2 regions of the Curtobacterium citri genome follow, and region 2 is predicted to be linked to the other one. Evidence: riboswitches for the same ligand, from Rfam matches in the RefSeq annotation. Region 2 holds a riboswitch; the other holds the start of a gene.
What was found. A riboswitch is a leader RNA that binds a small molecule or an ion and turns the genes downstream of it on or off. The one in region 2 is predicted to bind thiamine pyrophosphate.

Region 1 (11,259 bases), on a different contig from region 2:
TTCGACGAGCACCCCGACAAGGCCCACCTCCTCAGCCGCGGCACGGCGGACTGAGACCCACCCCGACCGGCCGCAGCGTCGCGGTCGGCCCGTCCCGCTGGGAGACACCATGCCGACGATCACCCCGTTCCTCTGGTACGACGACCAGGCCGAGCAGGCCGCGACGTACTACACGGAGCTCTTCCCGGACAGCCGGGTCGACAGCGTCGCCCGCACCCCCGACGGCACCGCGCTCGTCGTCGAGTTCACCCTGCTCGGCCAGCCGTACCGCGCGATGAACGGCGGCCCCGGGCACCCGCACACCGACGCCGTCTCGTTCCAGGTCGACGTCGACACGCAGGACGAGCTCGACCGGGTCTGGGACGCGCTGCTCGCCGACGGCGGTCGGCCGCTCGCCTGCGGGTGGCTCCACGATCGCTGGGGCCTGGCGTGGCAGGTGACCCCGTCGATGATGGGCGACCTGATGACCGGCGGCGGCGACCCCGACGCGAACGCCCGGGTCTTCGCCGCGATGCGCGACATGGTCAAGCTCGACATCCCGGCGCTCCAGGCCGCCGCGGCGGGCCGCTGAGTCCGACCCGAGCACGCCCGCCGGTACAGTGGCGGGACCCGACCAGCGCCGGGGACCCGGCGCCCGCAGTGACAGGCTGGAGACCGCGATGAGCAGCCCGGGCCCGGACGTCCGCAACGCCGACATCGGACGCGCCTACACGGAACTCTCGCGCATCACCCGACGCGCGAGCATCCGCGCACGCGGCGACGACCTGGTGCTCAGCGTCGTCGACCAGTCGCTCGTGGACTTCGTCGTCGAGCACCCCGGGTGCATGGCGATCGACATCGCGCGGTACCTCCGCCTGAACCGCTCGACCATCTCACGGCAGCTCTCCGGCCTGCTCGCCGCGGGCCTGGTCCGCACGACGGACGGCGGCTCGGGCAACGCGAAGCCCCTCGAGGTCACCGACGCCGGCCGCGCTGCCCTCGAGCGCTCGGTCCGGCTGCACCGGGACGCGCTCGAGGAACGGCTCGCCGAGTGGTCCGACGACGACATCGCGCTCCTCGCCGGCCTGCTCGAACGACTCGGCGCCGCCGACGAGGCGGGCCTGCCCATGCCCGCGCGCGCCGCCGATCGGGACCCCGCCGCGTCGTGACGACCTCGTTCGTCCTGCTGTCCGACACCCACCTGCCGAAGCGCGCGAAGGACCTGCCGGCACCGCTCTGGGCCGACGTGGACACGGCGGACCTCGTCGTGCACGCGGGGGACTGGGTCGACCTCGCGACGCTCGACGCGGTGCAGGGCCGGGCCCGCCGGTTCGCGGGCGTCCGCGGCAACAACGACGGCCCGGCGTTCGACGACCGCCTGCCGCTCGTGGCGCGCTTCACCGTCGAGGACCTGCGCTGGTCGCTGGTGCACGAGACCGGTGCCGCGACCGGGCGGGAGCGCCGGGCGGACGCGGCGCACCCGGACACCGACGTGCTCGTCTTCGGGCACTCGCACATCCCGTGGGACTCCGTCGCACCGTCGGGGATGCGGCTGCTCAACCCCGGGTCGCCGACGGACCGACGGCGGCAGCCCGACTTCACCTGGATGCGCGGCACGGTCGACGGGCGCGACCTGACGGTCGAGCTGGTCCGGTTGCCGCCGGCTGCGCGCTGACGGACGGGAGGCGCGGGGCGGGCCCGCCGGGTGCCTCCCGTCCGTCCCGTGGTGCGTCCACGGCGCGGGTGCTCCGGTCAGGCCGGCTCCTCCGCCGCCTCCGACTCCGCCGCCGCGGCCTCCGTGGGCATCCGGAAGAACGCGGCCTCCCACTCGGTGGACCGGCGGAAGGCACGCGTCATCCGGCCGCGCTCGTCGGGGTCTGCCGCGGCCGCGAGCTCCTCGACGATCGCGGTCGCCTCGGCGCTCGCGGCCGCGAACCCCGGGTCGCCGTACGCCCCGAGCCAGTCCGCGAAGGGGTGTCCCTCCGGCGCCTGCCCGAGTCGGGTGCCGACCCACGCGTACACCCGGAAGCACGGCAGGACGGCGGCGGCGAGGACGGCGGCCGAACCCGAGTCGGCCGCCTCCTGCAGGTGCGCGAGGTAGCCGGCGCACGTCGGGTGGACCGGGTCCTCCGCGTGCGAACCCGCCAGGCGGCGGTGGTGCAGGTCGCGGGCCTCGTCCGCGCAGCCCTGCGCCGCAGCCGCCCAGGAGGTGCTCGCCGGCCCGGCCGACACGTCGGCGAGCCGGGCGAGGTGCCGCTCGTAGGCCCGCAGGTAGTGGACGTCCTGCGCGAGGTACCCGGCGAACACGTCCTCGTCGAGGGTGCCGTCGCGCAGGGCGACCAGGAAGTCGCACGCCAGGACCTCGTCGAGCGTCGCCGCCACGTCGTCCCACCAGCGGTCCGTCCAGACCACCGGCGGCCGGGCGGCACGTGCCGCCGCCCCGTGGTCGACCGGCCCGTTGCCCGTACCGACGTGCAGGGCGTCGGAGCCGCGGAGCGCCGCGGTCAACCAGGTCTTCGCACCGCCGACCGCCAGTTCCCAGTCGCCGGCGTCCGCGGCGAGCGTCGCGATCGCGCTCGACAGGGAGCACCCGGTGCCGTGTGTGTTCGTCGTGTCGACGCGCGGCGCGGTGAAGGTCCGGGTCGTGCCGTCGGGTGCGACGAGCACGTCGTCCGCGGTCGGCCCGTGGTCGTGCCCGCCCTTCGCCAGCACCAGGACGTCCCACCGTCGGGCGACGAGCAGTGCGAGGTCGGTGGGCGTGCGGTCGGTGGTCGTGCGGTCGATCGTCCCGGACGCTCCGGCGAGCACGGCCAGTTCGGTCAGCTCGGCCCGGTTCGGGGTGACCAGGTCGGCCAGGGCGAACAGGTCGCCCATCGCCGTCGCGGCGGACGGGTCGAGCAGCCGGTCGCCGCTCGTCGCGACCATCACCGGGTCGACGACGACCACGGGCGGACGGTGCTCGCGGAGCCACGCGGTGACGGTGCGGACGACCTCGGCGGTGCCGAGCATCCCGATCTTGACCGCATCGACGACGACGTCGTCCGACACCGCGTCGAGCTGCGCCCGCAGGAACGTCGGATCGGGGACGTGCACCGAGCGGACACCGTGCGTGTTCTGCGCGACGAGTGCCGTCACGACGCCCATGCCGTACCCGTCGAGCGCGGCGATCGCCTTGAGGTCGGCCTGCAGCCCCGCGCCGCCGGTCGGGTCGGTGCCCGCGATGCTGAGCACGCGGGGGACGCTCCCGGTCACCGGAGCGTCCACGCGTCGACGTGTGCGGCCGCGGCCGCGTAGGGGTCCGCTGCCGCGCAGATGCCGGACACGACGGCGACCCCGGCGGCGCCCGCGGCCCGCAGGGGTGCGACGTCCGCCAGCGTGATCCCGCCGATGGCCACGCACGGCACGCCGGAGCGGCGGGCCAGCGCGGCGATGTCCGCGAAGCCCGCGTGCCCGAGTGCCGGCGGGTGGTCCGCCTTCGTCGTCGTCGGGTGGACGACCCCGACCCCGAGCAGGTCGACCGTGCCGCGGGGGAGCCCCGCGACGACGGCGACGTGCGCCGGGGTGTTCGCGGTCAGCCCGACGTGGGCGTCCGGACCGAGGAGCGCCCGCGCGGCCGTCACCGGGACGTCCGACTGTCCGAGGTGCACCCCGGCCACCCGGTGTCCGCTGTGCCGTGCGGCGAGCGCGACGTCGAGGCGGTCGTCGACCACCACCGTGGCCCGGTCGCCCACGGCGTCCGCGACCGCGGCGACGAGCGCGAGCAGGTCCCGAGCGGAGGCGTCCTTGTCGCGGACCTGCACCGTCCGGACCCCGGCGGCCACGGCGGCGCGGACGACGCCGAGCACACCGAGTCCGTGGCGGTCGGCGAGCGGCCCGTCGGTCACCAGGTAGACGCCGACGTCCGTCGTGGCGCTCACGCCGACACCGCCGTCGGCTCGGTCGTGATCCGGGCCTCGCGGACCACGTCCTCGGGCGTCAGGGTCGCGAGCCGGTCGAGGAACAGCGGCTGGAAGGTGCCCGGTCCGCCGGCGTCGCGGGCGGCGAGCTCGGCCGCGATCGTGTGGACCGCGGTCGCGGCGACCGCGGCGGCACCCGGGTCCTCCGGGGCGACCGCGGTGAAGGCCGCGACCACCGCGCCGAGGGCACAGCCGCCGCCGGTGATGCGGGTCAGCAGCGGGGTGCCGTTCGCCACGCGGACCACACCCGTGCCCGGCGCGACCAGCAGGTCGACGGGACCGGACACCGCCAGGGCGCCCACGGTCCTCCCGTCCGTCGCCGCGACCGCGGCCGCACGTGCGTCGTCCGGACCCGCGGTGCTGTCGACCCCGCGCCCGCCGGCGGACCCGCCGAGGAGGGCGAGGACCTCGGACGCGTTGCCGCGGAGCACCGTCGGCCGGAGCGCGAGCAGGTCGCGGGCCAGGGCCGTGCGCACCGGCAGCGAGCCGACCGCGACGGGGTCGAGCACCCACGGGGTGCCGGCGTCGTGTGCCGCGTGCGCGGCCTCGAGCGACGCGGCACGCGGTTCGGGGTGGGGTGTCCCGGTGTTGACGAGCAGGGCGTCGGCGACCCGGGCGAACGCGCCGGCCTCGGTGGTGACGTCGACCATCGCGGCGAACGCCCCGAGCGCGAGGAGGACGTTCGCCGTGACGTTCTGCACGACGGTGTTCGTGATGCACTGCACCAGGGGGCCGCGGGCACGCACCCCCTCGAGCAGCGCGGCGGTGCGGTCGGCCCAGTCCGGGGACGGGGGTACGGGCGCAGCAGTGTGCATGGACGATCCCTTCGCGAGTACGAGCTCGAGCAGGTTCGACGGGTGTGATCTCAGCCGCTCGGTGCGGCACCCCGTGTCTCGGTCGTCACCGTACACGACGTCCCGTGACACGTCGCGCGACGTCGTACGGGGCGGATCCGGACATCGGGCGGGTGCCGTGTGCCAGGGTTGACGGGTGCCTGCTGCGACCCCTCCCGGCCCTCCGACCGGTCCCCGCGACCCCGGCGACGCCTGGGCGTACGGCCCGGACGGGACGAAGGCCTGGGGCCGCTTCGGCGCGGCCGGGCTGCTCGTCGACGACGGGGCCGGGCGGGTGCTGCTCCAGCACCGCGTCGAGTGGAGCCACCACGGGGGCACGTGGGGGATCCCCGGCGGTGCGCGGCACCAGGGCGAGGACGCCGTCGCGGCGGCGCTCCGCGAGTCCGCCGAGGAGGCGGGGGTGCCCGAGGACGGCATCGCACTCCGGCACGCGGCGGTGCTCGACCTGGGCTTCTGGACCTACACGACCGTCGTCGGACGGGCACGCGAGCCGTTCGAACCGGTGATCGCCGACCGGGAGAGCCTCGCGCTGTCCTGGGTGCCGGTCGCCGAGGTGGACGACCTGCCCCTGCACCCGGGCTTCGGGGCGTCCTGGGCGGCGCTGCGCGCATCGATCGCGACCGTGCCGCACGTGGTCGTCGACGCGGCCAACGTCGTGGGCAGCGTGCCCGACGGCTGGTGGCGCGACCGAGCGGGTGCCGCGGACCGGCTGCTGTCCGCCGTGACGGCGCTCGCCGCCGTCGGCACCGACGCGGACGGGCTGGGGCTGCCGTTCGCCCGGTGGTGGCCCCGGTGGACCGTGGTGCTCGAGGGCGCGGCGCGGGCAGCGGGCGTCGGCACCGACCCGGGCCGGGCCGGCGGCGTCGCGACGGGTGCCGCGGTCGAGGTCGTGCGTGCGGCGGGATCGGGCGACGACGCCGTCGTCGCGGCCACCCGGGCGGCGGTGGCGGCCGGGGACGCGCCGGTCGTCGTGGTGACGGCGGACCGCGAGCTCCGGGCGCGCGTCGAGGCCCTCGGCGCCGAGGTCCGCGGACCGGGCTGGTTCCGGGACCGGACGGCGTCCGTCGGGGCCTGAACACGACGTCACCGCGCGCGACGCCGTCCACCCCGTGCGGGACGCCGTCCGTCCCGGGGACGCACACGGTCGTGTGACGTGATGTTCACACGCCACCCGGACAGGACCGGGAGCCGGACGGATACGCTGGCACCCACGTCAACGGAGACGTACTGATCAGGAGGTCACGATGGAGCGTGTCACCAGAGCCGACGACCGCGTCCACCGCCCCGCGGGGCCCTGGACGCCCACGGTGCACCGGCTGCTCGCCCACCTGCACGAGCAGGGGTTCGTGGCGGCGCCGGAGCCCATCGCCGTCGGGGACGTCCTCGAGACGGTCACCTTCGTCCCGGGCACCGCGGGCAACTACCCGTGGAGCACCGAGATCGCGAGCGAGGCGGCCCTCGTCACGAGCGCACGACTGCTGCGGCAGTACCACGATGCCGCGGCGACCTACCCGCGGTCCGGGGACACCGACGTGTGGTCGCAGGCCGAGCGCCTGCCGGTCGAGACGATCGTGCACGGGGACTTCGCGCCGTACAACTGCGTCTACGACGGCATCGCCGCCGTGGGGCTCATCGACTTCGACACGGCGCACCCGGGCCCGCGTGTCTGGGACGTCGCGAGTGCCGTCTACCGCTTCGCGCCCTTCACGACGGGGCTCGTCGAGGGCAGCACCGCGCCGGGCCTCGACGAACGGCTCGACCGGGCGGCGGAGTTCTGCCGCGCCTACGGCCTCGACGACCGGTCGCGCGGCGTGCTCGTCGAGACGATGACCGCGTCGCTCGTCGCCCTCGTCACGACGATGGAGACCGAGGCCGCAGCCGGCAACCCCAAGTTCGTCAGCGACCTCGAGCACGGCCACGCCGACCTGTACCGGGCGGACGTCGCCTGGCTCGAGGCGCACGCCGAGGACGTCCGCGCGGCGGTCACCGCCCGCTGACCCGGGCGGATCCGGCACTCCTTCCGGACCCGTCGAGACGCCGTCGGACTGTCGAGACACCTGTGCGCCGTCGAGACGCCGTCGGAACCGGCGGCGTCTCGACCCGGGGGCGGCGTCTCGCCGGAGGAGCGGCGCGCACCGGGCCCCCCGCCAGCTCCCAGCGGGCACGCGGCGGACTCCGAAGGTGCCTCGGGTAGTGTCGTCGGGCCATGACCGACAGCCCGGCCGACGCCACCCCGTACGAGGTGCTCGGCGTCCCCTCGTCCGCCGACGACGACGCACTCCGCCGCGCGTACCGCCGGGCCGCCCGCGAGACGCACCCGGACCTCGGCGGGGACGCCCAGCGCTTCCGCCAGGTGCAGGTCGCCTGGGAGCGCATCGGCACGCCCGCAGCGCGCCGCGCCTACGACGCGGGCTCCCGCACGTCGACCCCGCAGGGCGCGTCCGGTCCGTCCGGTTCCGCGGCCTGGAGGCCCGACTCCGGCCGCGACGCCTACGCACCGCCGGCAGCGCGTCGCGACTCCCGCCCGCGTGCCCGGTCCCACGGTCACCCCGGCGGCCGGTCCCGCGAGGTCTTCCTGCAGGCCGAGCGCGAGTGGGTCGGCCTCGGCGACCCGATCGAGGACCCGTACGACCCGGCGCTCGTCCGCTCGGCACCGCGGCACATCCGTCGGCTCCTGGGCGAGGCCCTCGCCGAGGAGGCCACGGCGGCGATCGTCGCCGACATGGGCATCGGCGTGACGGTGTGGCACGACCTGGACGCCGGAGCCGAGGGGAAGCTCGACCACGCCGTCCTCACCCCGAGCGGCCTGTGGGCCGTCGAGTCCATCGACTGGGGCGCACCGGTCCGCATCGAGCACGGGGAGATCGCGGGGGAGACCCTGGCACCCGGGGAGCGCCCGGTGAAGGAGCTCGTCCGCGCCGCACGGGCGGTGCAGAAGCAGACCCGCGTCAAGTTCACCGGCCGACTGCTCGTCGTGCCGGACGCCGCGGTCGACGAGGACGTGCAGGTCGTCGGTTCGCCCCGGAAGCCGACGGCGCTCGTGGTCCGACGGAGCGCCCTCGGCCAGGTGCTCAACGGTGTCTGGTCGCCCGAGGGTTCGGTCGACGTGTTCGACGTCCGCGACCGCCTGCAGCAGACCGTCCGGTTCGTCTGAGCTGACCGTGGGCCGGACCGCGACTAGTACCCGCGGAGCTTCTCGAGGTCGCGGCGCTCCCGCTTGCTCGGGCGCCCGGCACCCGGGTCGCGCATCGGGACGAACCCCGCCTCCTCCTTCGGCAGGCGCGGCGGCGTCCGGTCCTCGAAGTGCTTCGCGGCCTCGGCGGCGCTCCCGCGCTTGACGACGATCCCGGTGACGACGACGATCCGGTCGAAGCCGTGCTGCCGCACCCGGACCTCGTCCCCGGGGCCGACCGGCTGCGCCGGCTTCGCCCGCTCGCCGTTGACCCGGACGTGGCCGGCCTTGCACGCGGTGGTCGCGGCGGAGCGGGTCTTCGTGATCCGCACCGCCCAGATCCAGCTGTCGACGCGTGCCTTCTCCATGCCCCCACCCTAGGCGGGCCCGCTCGGCGTCTACGCTCGACCCCGTGCCGGAACCGCTCGAGCAGGACGCCCTCGCCCGTGCCCTCGCGCTCGGGGTCCTGCGCGACGCGGCGATCGGCGACCGGCTCGTCGTGCGCGCCCGCCACGGCGACGGTGCCCGCGACGCGCTCGGCACGCTGGCTTCCCGCTCCGCGACGACGGTGACGATCGACACCCGCCGCGGCCCCGACGAGGTCCCGCTCGCCGACGTCGTCGCCGCCAAGCCGGTCCCACCGCCACCAGCACCGCGCCGGCCCCGGCCCTGAACGACGTGCCGCCCCCGGACGACGTGTCGCCCGGCCCCTGGCCCGCAGACGACCGCGCCCGGCGAGCCGTCCCGGGCCGCGCGGTGCCCCCGACGTAGCCTCGGAGCATGGCCGTCCCCGTCCCGCTCGGCACCGAGGACCGAACCCCCCGCCTGACGCTCCACCGCCCGGACCACTGGCGCCGCGAGGACGCCCCGCGCGCGGACCTCCGGCTGACCGGCGACGACGTCGTGCTGACGGTGCGCTCCCGGCCGTCCGACCGCACGATCGCGGAGGAGCACGCCGGGCTGCTCGAACGGCTGCCCGGGTCGGTCGACGGGCTCCGGCTCATCGGGTGCGACCCGTGGACGACCGCCGGGGCACCCGCGCGCCTGGTCGAGTACGTCCGACCCGACGAGGACGGCGACGTCGCCGGCGCCCACCTGCTGTTCGTCACCGGACGGCACCGGGTCGACCTCACGGTCGAGCGGCCGCTCGCCCGGATGCTGGCGACCGACGACCTCGTCTCCGCCGTCCTCGAGTCCGTCCGCGCGACGGAGCCGACCCCGGTCCGGCCGCAGCGCGAGCTCGAGGCGCTGCCCGCCGCCGCGCCGGCCCCGCAGCTCGACGGCGTGCACCTCGGCGCCGCGGCGCTCACGACGCTCTGGAGCCTCGCCGGACGTCGGTGGAACCCGGCGCTCCTGCGGTCGCCCGCGGGCCGCGAGCTCGTGCAGACCGGTCTGGTCGGTCGGCTCGGGACGCTCCCCGAGCCGACGCAGGAGCTCCTCGCCCCCTGGGCCGACGCGGTCGAGCCGGTCACGCTGGACCAGCACCTGCCCGACGGACGGACCACGCGCCTCCAGGCCTGGTCGGAGACCGTCGTGGACGGCACCGACGAGACGGGCGGGACGGTCGCCCGGCTCCCCGCCGAGCAGGTGGTCGCGGTGGCGGCCGGGAGGCTCGGCATCCGTCCGACGTGGACCTTCCCGTTCCGCACGGGGTCGGTCCCGTCCGACCTGCTCGCCCGCCGGACGGGGACGGCCGGCACCGGGACCGACCTGCCGGCGGCCCTCGCCGCGGAGGACCCCCGGCTCGCGCGCTTCTGGGCGGCTCCGTGGACGGTGTCGTCGCTCCGGCGTCCCGGGCGGCCGGAGCCCGTCGTCGTCGTGCACGCCGAGGGCATCGGCTTCGCGCGCGTCGGACGCACGACGGCCGGGGAGACGTCCCTGCGGACGGACTCCCCGGCCAACGTGTACCGGTCGGTGGTGCGGGCGCTGCTGGGCTGAACCCGCTGCCGGGCTAGGCCGCCGGACCGGCCGTCAGCGTGACGGTCACGGTCTTCGCGGCGCCGCTGGCGTCGGTGTACCCGACGACGACCCGGTCGCCCACCGCGTGCGACTGCACCGCCGCGGTCAGCGCATCGCTGCTGGCGACCGCCGTGCCGTCGAGGCTCGTGATGGTGTCGCCGGCGACGAGCCCGGCCGCGGCGGCGCCGGATCCCTCGACCGTGCCCGCCACCGCCACGCCGCCGCCGGTCTGCGTCGTGCCGCTCGACCCGACCTGCACGCCGAGGAACGCCGGCAGGCCGATGGTGATCGTGTCCGAGGACTCCCCGGCCAGGATCTTGTCGGCGATCGCCTTCGCGGTCGTGATCGGGATCGCGTACCCGGTGACCTCGGCCGAGCCCGAGGACGCCGCCGTGGCCATGCCGACGACCTCGCCCTCGCTGTCGAGCACCGGGCCGCCGGAGTCACCCGACACGATGTCGGCCGCCACCTGGATGAGGCCCTGCAGCGACTCGGTCCCGGTGCCGGACTCGCTCTGCACCTGGATGTCCTGGTCGAGCGCCGTCACCGTCCCCGCCGCGGCCACGAGGTTCCCGGTGCCCTCCGCGTTGCCGACGTCCGTCACGGCGTCGCCGGTCGCCGGCTCGCCGTCGTCGTCGAGCGTGACCGTCGACAGGCCCGAGGCGTCCTCGAGCTTGAGGACCGCGACGTCGTGCGTCGCGTCCGTCCCGACGACCTGCGCGCGGTACTCCTTGCCCGTGGTCTCGTCGGTGACCGTGATGCTCGTGGCGCCCTGCACCACGTGGTTGTTCGTCAGGACGGTGCCGTCGGACGTCAGCACCATCCCGGTGCCCGCGGCCTGGGACGACGTGTCGTAGTTCAACACCGTGTCGATCGTGACGACGCCCCGCTTCTGTGCGGCCGTCGCGGGGGTCGCCGCGGACTCGGTGGTGCCCGTCCCCGTGCCGCCGCTGCCGGTGCTGCCGTCCCCGGTGCTCCCGTCCCCGGTGCTCCCGTCCCCGAGTCCGCCGGTCCCGCCGCCGTACCCGGGGACGGTGAAGCCGTTCGTGCCGCCGCCCGTCCCGCTCCCACCGCCGGGCAGGGTCGTGGAGCCCTGCGACTGGCTCGAGGTCGTGGTCGTGCCGTGCGAGGAGAGCCCGAGCGCGGTCCCGCCCGCGGCGCCGATGATCGCGAGGGCGGCGACGCCCGAGCCGATCAGGAGCCCGAGGCGACGGGGACGCCCCGCCCCCGGGTGGTTCGCCGCCGCCGCTCCGGCGGTCCACGCGGTCTGCGGGGTGCCGGTCCCGCCCAGTGCACTCCCGCCCAGCGCACTGCTGCCGAGCAGGTACGGCCCGCGGCC
Region 2 (11,259 bases):
CACGACCACCGCGGTCCCGGCGTCCGCCAGCGCTCCGAGCCGGTCGACCACCGCCTGCCAGGTCGCCCGGTCCTGTCCCGACGTCGGCTCGTCGAGCACGACGACCGGCGGACGCGCGGCGACGACCGTACCGATCGCGAGCCGTCGCTGCTCCCCGCCGGACAGGGTGAAGGGGTTGACGTCGGCGAGGTGCCGGAGCGCGAAGGCGTCGAGCAGCTCCTCCACGCGGGCGTCCACGTCGTCGAGGTCGAGGGTGCGCGGGCCGACGGCGAGCTCCTCGCGGACGGATCGCGCCACGAACTGGTGCGCGGGGTCCTGGAACACCGTGCCGATCCGCCGCGCGAGCTGCCGGCTCGTCCAGCGCACGGGCCGGTCGCCGGCGTCCCCCGTCGGGCCGGCGTCCCCCGACGGGCCAGCGTCCCCCGTCAGGTGCGGCGTCGCGCGGAGGACACCGCCGGCAGGTCGGAGGAGCCCGGCGAGGGTCAGGCCGAGCGTCGACTTGCCGACGCCGTTCGGCCCGGTCACGGCGAGCACCCGACCCGCACGGACGTCGAGGTCGATGCCGCTGCCCACCGGGGGACCACCCGCTCGTCCGAGCACGCCCCCGCGGGCGGTCGCGAGCCCGCGCGCCTCGAGGAGCACCGGGTCGCCGCCGAGCCCGCCCCGCTCGCCCGCGAGTGGGCGGAACGTGCGCGCAGGGGCCGACGGGTCGGGAACGGTTCCACCCGCTCGATCCGCCGACGGGTCGTCCACGAGCGGGCGGGACGTGCGCGCGCCGGTTCGGGAGGACCCCCGCGACGGCTCCGCACCGGGCACCCACACACCCGCCGCCGTCAGCGCGTCGCCGTGCTCCGCGAGCACCGCCGCCGGCAGGCCGTCGGCGACGACCCCGCCGCCGGGTGCGAGCAGCACGAGCCGGTCGACCAGGTCGAGCCAGGTGCCGATCCGGTGCTCCACGACGAGCAGGGTCGCCCCGGTGTCGTCGAGCAGCGCGCGGACGGCGTCGTGCACCTGTCGCACCCCGTCCGGGTCGAGGTTCGCGCAGGGCTCGTCGAGCACGAGCACGCCCGGCCGCATCGCGAGCACCCCCGCGAGCGCCAGGCGCTGCCGCTGGCCGCCGGAGAGCCGGCCGGTGGAGCGGTCGAGCGGCAGGTCGAGGCCGACCACCCGGAGCGCGTGCCGGACGCGGTCCCAGGTCTCCTCGCGCGGCACCCCGGTGTTCTCGCACCCGAAGGCCACGTCGTCGCCGATCCGCGACATGACCGTGTGGGCCTCGGGGTCCTGCATGACGAGGCCGACACGCCCGCGGACCGCGCGGGGGTCGGCGCCGTCGACCAGGACCGAGCCCTGCACGGCAGCGGCGGTGTCGTCGTCGGGGTCCGGCTCGTCGGCGAGGACGGCCGCCACGGCCCGGAGCACCGTCGACTTGCCCGCACCGGACGGGCCCACGACGGCGACCCGCTCCCCCGGCTCGACGACGAGGTCGAGCCCACGGACCGCCCAGGCGTCACGCCCGGCGTACCGCCAGCCCCAGTCAGCGAAGGCGACGCGTGCCGCAGCCGACGACGAGGACGCGGCCGACGACGACACGGTCACGCGGCGGAACGGGGTCCGCGCCTGGTCCGCTCACCGGCGGCGTGCTCGCGACCGGCCGCGAACGAGGACAGCACGCCGGTCGCGGCGAGCGCCCGGACGAGCAGCCACGACCCGACACCGGCGATCACGGCACCCGAGATCACCGCGCACACGACGTAGACCGCCTTGAACGCCGCGTCGAGGCCCGGGTACCAGAGCACGGTGTCGTTGATGCCGAGCGCGAGCCCGGCGGCGGCACCGGCGAGCACGACCACGGGCAGCTTGTACGACCGGTAGAGGAACAGCGCGAGGACGAGCTCGGCGCCGAGCCCCTGCACGAAGCCGGCCTCGAGCGTCAGCCAGCCCCACTGGGTGCCGAGCAGGGCCTCGACCGAGGCGGCGACCATCTCGGCGTAGAGCGCGGCGCCCGGCTTCCGGACCACGATCGCGACGACCGGTCCGGCGAGCAGCCAGACGCCGCCGAACAGCGACTGGGTGCCGGGCAGGACGAGACCCGCGACGGTGCTCAGGGGCTCGTAGCCGAACTCCCAGAGCTTGAAGACGACGCCGATCGCGACGGCGAGCACGCTCGCGACGACGATGTCCACGACACGCCAACGCAGCGAGCGCCGCGGGGTGGTGGACGGGACTGCGGACTGCGTGGTCGCAGACATCATTGCTGACTCCTCCCTGCGCCGGCATGACCCGGATCAGGTTCGACGGTCGGAGCGCCACTCGCTCCCTCTCAGCCCGGCGGTCCCGGACTCCCGTGTGTGTCCCAGCAGTCTAGACGCGGCCACGACCGCGTGACGTGCCCAGGTGACGGACGGGAGGCGCGGTACCAGCCGGCACCGCGCCTCCCGTCCGACCGTCGGTCACTTCTTCAGTGCGCGGACCACCCTCGCGAGGGCCTTGCCGGTCACCCAGATGGTGGGGATGCTGACGGCGAGGAGCGAGATGAGGTTCGGCTCGAACTGCAGGTCCTGGCCCGGGCGGCGCACGTAGGCACCGACGGGGATGGACGCGCCACCGCCGCCGCCGCCGCCGTTCTCGCCGTCGCCGCCGGCACCGAAGCCGTACCAGCCGAGGGAGACCGGGATCAGGGTCTGGTCGCCGACCTCGACCGGCTCCCCGTAGTTCGTGGAGACGCCCACGGGGCGCACCTTGTCTGCGATCTGCTGCACGATGTCTGCCATGCGCGCGAGGCTACTCGGCGGTCCCTCCACAGGCGGGGGCGCGCCGATCGCTGTCCACTGCTGGGCCTTGTCTGCGGACGCGGAGGCGCGTCGCCGATACGTTTGCGGAACCCACACCTGGAGGAACGTTTGCACACCTGGCCCGGCAATCCGTACCCCCTCGGGGCGACCTACGACGGCAGCGGCACGAACTTCGCCCTGTTCAGCGAGGTCGCGGACCGCGTGGAACTCTGCCTCTTCGACGACGCGGGGAACGAGGAGTGCGTCGACCTGGTCGAGGTGGACGCACACGTCTGGCATGCCTACCTGCCGAACGTGGCGCCCGGGCAGGAGTACGGCTTCCGCGTGCACGCCCCGTACGACCCGGAGAACGGCCTGCGCGGCAACCCGCACAAGCTGCTCCTCGACCCGTACGCCAAGGCGACGAGCGGTGAGATCGACTGGGACCAGGCCCTGTTCTCGTACACGTTCGGCGACCCGGACTCGACCGACGACCAGGACTCGGCCCCGCACATGATGAAGGGCGTGGTGATCAACCCGTTCTTCGACTGGCAGGGCGACCGGTCACCCGGCATCCCCTACGGCGAGACGGTGATCTACGAGGCCCACGTGAAGGGCCTGACCGAGACGCACCCCGACGTCCCAGAGGAGCAGCGCGGCACGTACGCCGGCGTCGCGCACCCGTCGGTCATCGAGCACCTCAAGCGCCTGGGGGTCACGACGCTCGAGCTCATGCCCGTGCACCAGTTCGTCAACGACTCCACGCTGCAGGAGAAGGGGCTGTCGAACTACTGGGGCTACAACACCATCGGGTTCTTCGCCCCGCACTCGCACTACTCGTCCTCCGGCGACCGGGGACAGCAGGTGCAGGAGTTCAAGGCGATGGTCCGCGAGCTGCACCGTGCGGGCATCGAGGTCGTCCTCGACGTGGTCTACAACCACACCGCCGAGGGGAACCACCTCGGGCCGACCCTGTCGTTCCGGGGCATCGACAACGCCGCGTACTACCGCCTGGTCGAGGACGACAAGCGGTACTACAACGACACCACCGGCACGGGCAACTCGCTCAACGTCGGGCACCCGCACTCGCTGCAGCTCATCATGGACTCGCTCCGGTACTGGGTGACCGAGATGCACGTCGACGGCTTCCGCTTCGACCTCGCGGCTGCCCTGGCCCGTGAGTTCTACGAGGTCGACCGGCTCGCCGCGTTCTTCGAACTGGTGCAGCAGGACCCGATCGTGTCGCAGGTCAAGCTCATCGCGGAGCCGTGGGACGTCGGCCCCGGCGGCTACCAGGTCGGCAACTTCCCGCCCCAGTGGTCCGAGTGGAACGGCAAGTACCGCGACACCGTCCGCGACTTCTGGCGCGGCGAGCCGTCGACGCTCGGCGAGTTCGCGTCGCGCATCTCCGGCTCGGCCGACCTCTACGAGCACGACGGCCGCACGCCCAAGGCGAGCATCAACTTCATCACCGCGCACGACGGCTTCACGCTGTACGACCTCGTCGCCTACAACGAGAAGCACAACGAGGCCAACGGCGAGGACGGCAACGACGGCGAGAGCCACAACCGCTCGTGGAACTCCGGCGTCGAGGGGCCGACGGACGACCCCGAGGTGGCGGCGCTCCGCCTGCAGCGTCGGCGGAACTTCCTCGCGACCCTGCTGCTCAGCCAGGGCGTGCCGATGATCGCCCACGGCGACGAGCTCGGGCGGACCCAGCACGGCAACAACAACGTCTACGCGCAGGACTCCGCCATCAGCTGGATCGACTGGGAGCACGCCGACGACGACCTCGTGCAGTTCACGGCCGACGTCGTGAAGCTGCGTCACGACCACCCGACCTTCCGGCGCACCCGCTACTTCAACGGCCGTCCGGTCCGCCGCGGCGAGGGCGAGCCGCTGCCCGACGTGGTGTGGCTGACCCCCTCGGGCGACGCGATGGACCCCGAGGACTGGGACTCCGGCTTCGGCAAGAGCGTCGGCATGTACCTGAACGGCGACGGCATCCGCGGGCGGGACCGATGGGGCGAGCGGGTGACCGATGTGGCCTTCCTGACGTACTACAACGCGCACGACGACGTCGTGACGTTCACCCTGCCGCCGGAGGAGTACTCCCCCGGCTGGACCGTGCGCATCGACACGGCCGACCCGGGTGCCCGCGAGACGGTCCTCGACGCGGGGACCCCGCTCGACGTCCCCGCGCGCTCGATGATCGTGCTCCGAGCGGAGCCCGACCACGAGGTCCGGAGCGTGCCGCTCGACGAGTCGGCCGGAGCGCCGCAGTCCACGCCCACGAACCCGGCCGGGGCACCCGCCGCGTCGGCCACGGACCAGACCGGCGCGGGTGCAGCCGGCGCCGCCACCGCCGCGTCCCTCGACGAACCCGACCAGTACGACGATCCCGACCAGCACGACGAGCACGACGAGCACGACCAGCACGACGAACCCGACACCACAGGAGCCACCAGGTGACCGCACGCCGCGTCCCCACGTCCACCTACCGTCTGCAGGTCACCGCGGACTTCGACCTCACGACGGCGCAGGGCGTGGTCGACCACATCCGCGACCTCGGCGCGGACTGGGTCTACCTGTCGCCCGTGCTGCAGGCCGAGCCCGGCTCGCAGCACGGCTACGACGTCGTCGACCACACCCACGTCGACACCGAGCGGGGCGGGGACGACGCGTTCCGCGCCCTGGCCGAGGCCGCGCACGCCGCCGGGCTCGGGGTGCTCGTCGACGTCGTCCCGAACCACGTCGGTGTCGCGACCCCCGAGGCGAACCCCTGGTGGTGGTCGCTGCTCGAGTCCGGGCAGGGCTCCGCCGTCGCGTGGGCCTTCGACGTCGACTGGGAGGCCGGCGACGGCCGCATCCGCGTCCCGGTCCTCGACGACCGGCTGCTCGACGCGGTGGAACTGCGCGACGGCAAGCTGTTCGTGGGCGAGACCGCCTACCCGACCGCGCCCGGCACCGTGCAGGACGGCGACGACGTCGAGACGGTGCACGCCCGGCAGCACTACGAGTTCGTGCACTGGAAGCGCGCCGACCACGAGCTGAACTACCGCCGGTTCTTCGCTGTGAACACGCTCGCGGCGATCCGCGTCGAGGAGCCCGAGGTCTTCGCCGCGTCGCACGCCGCGATCGGCGCCTGGTTCCGCGACGGACTCGTCGACGGCCTCCGCATCGACCACCCGGACGGCCTGTACGACCCCGCCGGGTACCTGCAGGACCTGCACGAGCTGACCGGGGGTGCCTACACCCTGGTCGAGAAGATCCTCGAGCCCGGCGAGCAGCTGCCGTCGTCGTGGCCCGTCGACGGCACCACCGGCTACGACGCGCTGGCCCTGGTCGACCGGGTGCTCGTCGACCCGGCGGGCGAGGACGCCCTGACCGCGGCGTCGGGTGCGGAGCCCGCCGACTGGCAGCAGCTGACGCACGACACCCGACGCGGCATCGCCGACGGCATCCTCGGCAGCGAGGTCGCCCGCCTGGCGCGGCTGCTCGCCCCCGAGGTCCCCGACCTGCCGCAGGACCGGGTCGTCGACGCGGTCGCCGAGATCGTGGCGTCCTTCGAGGTCTACCGCACGTACCTGCCCGAGGGCGTCCACCACCTCATCGACGCGCTCGAGCGAGCCGCCGAGTCGCGTCCGGACCTCGACGACGTGATCGACCGGATCGCGCCGTCCCTGGTCGACCCCGGTCACGCCGCGGCGATCCGGCTGCAGCAGACCTCCGGCATGGTGATGGCCAAGGGCGTCGAGGACACAGCCTACTACCGGACCTCGCGCCTGACCACCCTGAGCGAGGTCGGCGCCGACCCGAGCCTGTTCGCGGTGTCGGTCGAGGACTTCCACCGGGCGCAGCGCGACCGTCAGGGCAGCTGGCCGCACACCATGACCACGCTGACCACGCACGACACCAAGCGCAGCGAGGACACCCGCGCCCGCATCAGCGTGCTCGCGGAGCTCGGGTCCGAGTGGACCGCGGCCCTCGCGCGCCTGCAGTCCCTCGCCCCGCTCGACGACGCCGTGTTCGCCGACCTGCTCTGGCAGGCCATCGTCGGCGCCCGTCCCGCCAGCCGTGAGCGGCTGCACGCCTACGCCGAGAAGGCGTCGCGCGAGGCGGGCGACAGCACGACCTGGACGGAGCCGGACGAGGCCTTCGAGGAGCAGATGCACGCGCTCGTCGACGCCGCGTTCGACGACCCCGAGGTCGTCGCCGTCCTCGACGAGCTCGACCGCACGGTCGACGCGGCGGGCTGGTCGAACGGCCTGACGCAGAAGCTCGTGCAGCTCACCATGCCCGGCGTCCCCGACGTCTACCAGGGCACCGAGGGGTGGGACCGCTCGCTCGTCGACCCCGACAACCGTCGTCCGGTCGACCACGCCGAGCTCCGGCACGTGCTCGCCACGCTCGACGGACCCGACGACGACGGCCCCGAGCGGCTGCCTGCGGTCGGGCCGGACGGCGCCGCGAAGCTCCTCGTCGTCAGCCGTGCCCTGCGGCTGCGTCGCGACCGCCCGGAGCTCTTCACCCGCTACCTCGGGCTCGAGGCCACGGGCGTCGCCGCCGACCACGTCCTCGCGTTCGACCGCGGCGGTGCCGTCACGGTCGCGACCCGGCTGCCCGTCGGCCTGGAGCGGGTGGGCGGGTGGGCCGACACCCTCGTCCACCCCGTCCCGCTCGACCGCGTCGACCTGCTCACCGGCCGCCGCTTCCCCGCGTCGCGCGGCATCGCCCTCGCCGACCTGCTCGCCGACCTCCCCGTGGCGCTGCTCGTGCCGGCCGAGGTCGCGGACGCCACGACCCCGGGCGACGCCGTCGCCGCATCGACTCCCGCGTCCACCGGCGCAGGCACCACCACCGCCTCCGGCGCCGGTCCCGACGGTGCCACCGTCTCCGACCAGCAGGCCGAGATCGAGATCCTGGAGGGTCACGCATGACCGTTCCCGCCCGCTACGCCGTCTGGGCGCCGAACCCGGAGCGCGTGCGCCTGGTCGTCGACGGCACCGAGTACGCCATGACCCACGGCGACGACGACTGGTGGTCGACCGACGAGGTCGCCCCGGTGGTCGGCGCCCGGTACGGCTTCCGCATCGACGACGACGAGGACGTCCGACCGGACCCCCGCAGCCGGTACCAGCCCGACGGCGTGCACGGCCCGTCCGAGGTGGTCGACCCCGAGCGCTTCGCCTGGACCGACGACGCCTGGACCGGTCGGCCCGTCCGTGGTGGCGTGATCTACGAGATGCACATCGGTACCTACACGCCCGAGGGCACGCTCGACGCGGCCGCCGCGAAGCTCGACCACCTGGTCGAGCTCGGGGTGGAGTTCGTCGAGCTGCTCCCGGTCAACGCCGTCAACGGCGAGTGGAACTGGGGCTACGACGGGGTGGGCTGGTTCGCCGTGCACCACCCGTACGGCGGCCCGGACGCCTACGACCGCTTCGTCGACACCGCGCACGCGCTCGGCCTCGGCGTCATCCAGGACGTCGTGTACAACCACCTCGGGCCCGCCGGCAACTACCTGCCCCTCTACGGGCCGTACCTGCTGCAGGGGCTCGGCAACACCTGGGGCGACTCGGTCAACGTCGAGCTGCCCGAGGTCCGCCGGTACGTCCTCGACAACGTCCGGATGTGGTTCCGCGACCACCACGTCGACGGTCTGCGACTCGACGCCGTGCACGCCATCCGCGACACCACCCGGCCGCACGTGCTGCAGGACATGGCGTCGGAGACCGAGGCGTACTCGGAGTTCGTCGGCCGTCCGCTGTCCCTGATCGCGGAGTCGGACCTCAACGACCCGGTGATGTTCCGTCCGCAGGAGGCCGCGGGCTACGGCCTGACCGGCCAGTGGTCCGACGACTTCCACCACGCCGTGCACGTGGCGCTGACCGGCGAGACGAACGGCTACTACGCCGACTTCGCCCCGCTGTCGGCCCTCGCGAAGGTCCTCGAGCACGGGTTCTTCCACGACGGCACCTGGTCGTCGTTCCGCGGGAAGCGGCACGGACGGCCGATCGACCGCGGGACCTCACCGGTGACGGCGCTCGTGGTCGCGAACCAGAACCACGACCAGATCGGCAACCGCGCAGCCGGCGACCGGCTCGCCGCCACGCTCGACGACGAGTCGCTCGTCATCGCGGCCGCCCTGACGCTGCTCGGCCCCTTCACGCCGATGCTCTTCATGGGCGAGGAGTTCGCGGCGTCGACCCCCTGGCAGTTCTTCACCTCGCACCCGGAGAAGGCGCTCGGCGAGGCCACCGCGAAGGGCCGCATCGCCGAGTTCGCCGAGCACGGGTGGGACGAGTCCGCCGTGCCGGACCCGCAGGACCCGACCACGTTCACGAACTCGAAGCTCGACTGGGCGGACGTGACCTCGGAGCGGGGTGCGACGGTCCTCCGCGCCTACCGGGTCCTCGTCGCCCTCCGTCGGACCGAGCAGGCGTTCGTCGACCACCGCTACGAGGCGAACGCCGTGCGCTTCGACGAGGACGAGCGCTGGCTCGTGCTCACCCGCGGGCTGCTCGGACCGGACGGGGCGCCCGTGCACGTCGTGGTGAACCTCGCCGACGACGCCGCCGAGGTACCGGTCCCGGACTCGACGGGCGAGGAGCTCTACCGCTTCGGCGAGGCGACGGTCGAGGCCGGCGTGGTGCGGTTCGCGTCCCGCGGCGTGGTCGTCGTGCGCTGACGCCGGACGCCACAGCGACAGCGCGACAGCGACAGCGACAGCGCGACAGCGAGAGACCCCCGTGGACACGTCCACGGGGGTCTCGGCGTCCTGAGGGGTCGGCGTCAGGCGGTCCGGTCGGCGACCGCGTGCGCGTTCGTCCGCACCGAGGGCAGCCGGCGGTGGTCCTTCACGACCGACCGGAGCTCGCGCAGTCGACGGTCGATCCCCCACTTCGTCACGAGCGTCAGGCTCTCGCGCACGATGTTGCCGCTCATCTTCGAGACGCCGAACTCGCGCTCGGTGAACGTGATCGGGGTCTCGACGACGCGCAGACCCGCCTCGAGGGCGCGCCAGCAGAGGTCGACCTGGAAGCAGTAGCCCTTCGACGCGACACCGGCGAGGTCGATGCGCTCGAACGCCCGCGACGTGAAGACGCGGAACCCACCGGTCGCGTCGCGCACCGCGATGCCGAGCGCCAGGCGGGTGTAGAGGTTGCCACCGCGGGAGAGCAGCTCGCGGAACCACGGCCAGTTCTCGACCTCGCCGCCCGGGATCCACCGCGAGCCGAGCACGAGGTCGTTCGAGTCGGCGAGCTCGAGCATCCACGGCAGGTACTCCGGGTGGTGCGAGCCGTCGGCGTCCATCTCGACGAGCTTGTCGTACCCGTGCTCGAGGCCCCACGCGAAGCCGGAGAGGTACGCCCCGCCGAGCCCGTCCTTGACGGTGCGGTGCAGGACGTGGACGCGGTCGGTGCTGGCCGCGATCTCGTCCGCGATGTCGCCGGTGCCGTCCGGCGAGTTGTCGTCGACGACGAGCACGTGCACGCTGTCGTCGGTGGCGGCCAGGGTGCGGGCGACGATCGGGCGGACGTTCTCCGCCTCGTCGTAGGTCGGGATCATGACCAGGGACGTGCTCATGGTGCTCCTTGCGGGTCGGGTCAAGTGTGTCAGCGAACCGGTGCTCAGCCGGCCGTGAGGTCTGCGAACACGATCAGGTTGTCCGTGTAGTGCCCGGTCGCGGTGTCGAACGTGCCGTCGCACGTGATGAGGCGGAGTTGCGGGGTGGGGGCGCTGCCGTAGACGTCGCTCGTGGGGAACGCCGACTTGGCGGCGCGCTCGGAACGCTCGACGGTGAAGGTGCGGGTGGTGCCGTCGGACATGCCGACGTGGATCTGGTCGCCGGCGACGAGCTCGTCGAGACGGAAGAACACCGCGGCGCTCGTCGGGCTGTCGACGTGACCGGCGATGACGGCGGGACCGACCTGCCCGGGCACGATGCCGTCGGCGAACCAGCCCGCGCTGTCCCAGTCCTTCGGCGGGTCGAGTTCGCCGGCGGCACCGCGACCGAGGTCCTCCAGTCCGGACGACACCCCGATCGCCGGGATCTCGACACGCACCGGCGTCGCGGTCGACCGCGCTGCCGGGGCGGCCGGGTCCTGGAAGCCGGAGGTGTCGTCCGTCCCGGACCCGTTCGCGGCCGCGCCCGGGTCGGTGGACGCCGAGGCGCTGCTGCGGGCGACCGGGGCCTCCGCGGGGCCGGTGCCGGTGGTCGCCACGGCCACGCCGGCGATCCCGCCGCCGACGAGCACCGCGGCGACGACCCCGGCCAGCACCACGCCGCGGCGTCCGAGCCGGCGGGTTCCGGGTCGGCGGGTGCCGCGCGGCGACGGGGTCGCCGCACGACGCCCGCTCACGAGGCGCCTCCCGCGTCCGTCGCGCATCCGCCGAGGACGTCCGAGGTCAGCATCGTCGCGCCGAGCGCCGCCCAGGCGTCGCCGTAGTACGTCGGCGTGGTCGCCGCGGTGCGGTCCATCCG

Region 1: it holds a riboswitch for thiamine pyrophosphate, as region 2 does, so the genes downstream of both, thiM (hydroxyethylthiazole kinase) here and QUG92_RS03545 (ECF transporter S component) in region 2, are expected to answer to the same signal.

The regions. Positions count from the first base shown of each region.
Region 1 is NZ_JAUCML010000004.1:255,901-267,159, reverse strand. Features, by position in the region: gene QUG92_RS08375 (GNAT family N-acetyltransferase) at 1-54, shown strand, start outside; gene QUG92_RS08370 (VOC family protein) at 110-571, shown strand; gene QUG92_RS08365 (MarR family winged helix-turn-helix transcriptional regulator) at 660-1,148, shown strand; gene QUG92_RS08360 (metallophosphoesterase family protein) at 1,145-1,654, shown strand; gene thiD (bifunctional hydroxymethylpyrimidine kinase/phosphomethylpyrimidine kinase) at 1,732-3,210, opposite strand; gene thiE (thiamine phosphate synthase) at 3,228-3,896, opposite strand; gene thiM (hydroxyethylthiazole kinase) at 3,893-4,750, opposite strand; TPP riboswitch at 4,739-4,834, opposite strand; gene QUG92_RS08340 (NUDIX domain-containing protein) at 4,926-5,864, shown strand; gene QUG92_RS08335 (phosphotransferase enzyme family protein) at 6,034-6,786, shown strand; gene QUG92_RS08330 (J domain-containing protein) at 6,996-7,943, shown strand; gene QUG92_RS08325 (RNA-binding S4 domain-containing protein) at 7,967-8,329, opposite strand; gene QUG92_RS08320 (hypothetical protein) at 8,374-8,634, shown strand; gene QUG92_RS08315 (hypothetical protein) at 8,742-9,899, shown strand; gene QUG92_RS08310 (S1C family serine protease) at 9,913-11,259, opposite strand, start outside.
Region 2 is NZ_JAUCML010000002.1:221,863-233,121, forward strand. Features, by position in the region: gene QUG92_RS03540 (ABC transporter ATP-binding protein) at 1-1,596, opposite strand, end outside; gene QUG92_RS03545 (ECF transporter S component) at 1,593-2,249, opposite strand; TPP riboswitch at 2,245-2,356, opposite strand; gene QUG92_RS03550 (hypothetical protein) at 2,451-2,771, opposite strand; gene glgX (glycogen debranching protein GlgX) at 2,901-5,243, shown strand; gene treY (malto-oligosyltrehalose synthase) at 5,240-7,711, shown strand; gene treZ (malto-oligosyltrehalose trehalohydrolase) at 7,708-9,462, shown strand; gene QUG92_RS03570 (polyprenol monophosphomannose synthase) at 9,567-10,361, opposite strand; gene QUG92_RS03575 (class F sortase) at 10,406-11,137, opposite strand; gene QUG92_RS03580 (glycosyl hydrolase family 8) at 11,134-11,259, opposite strand, start outside.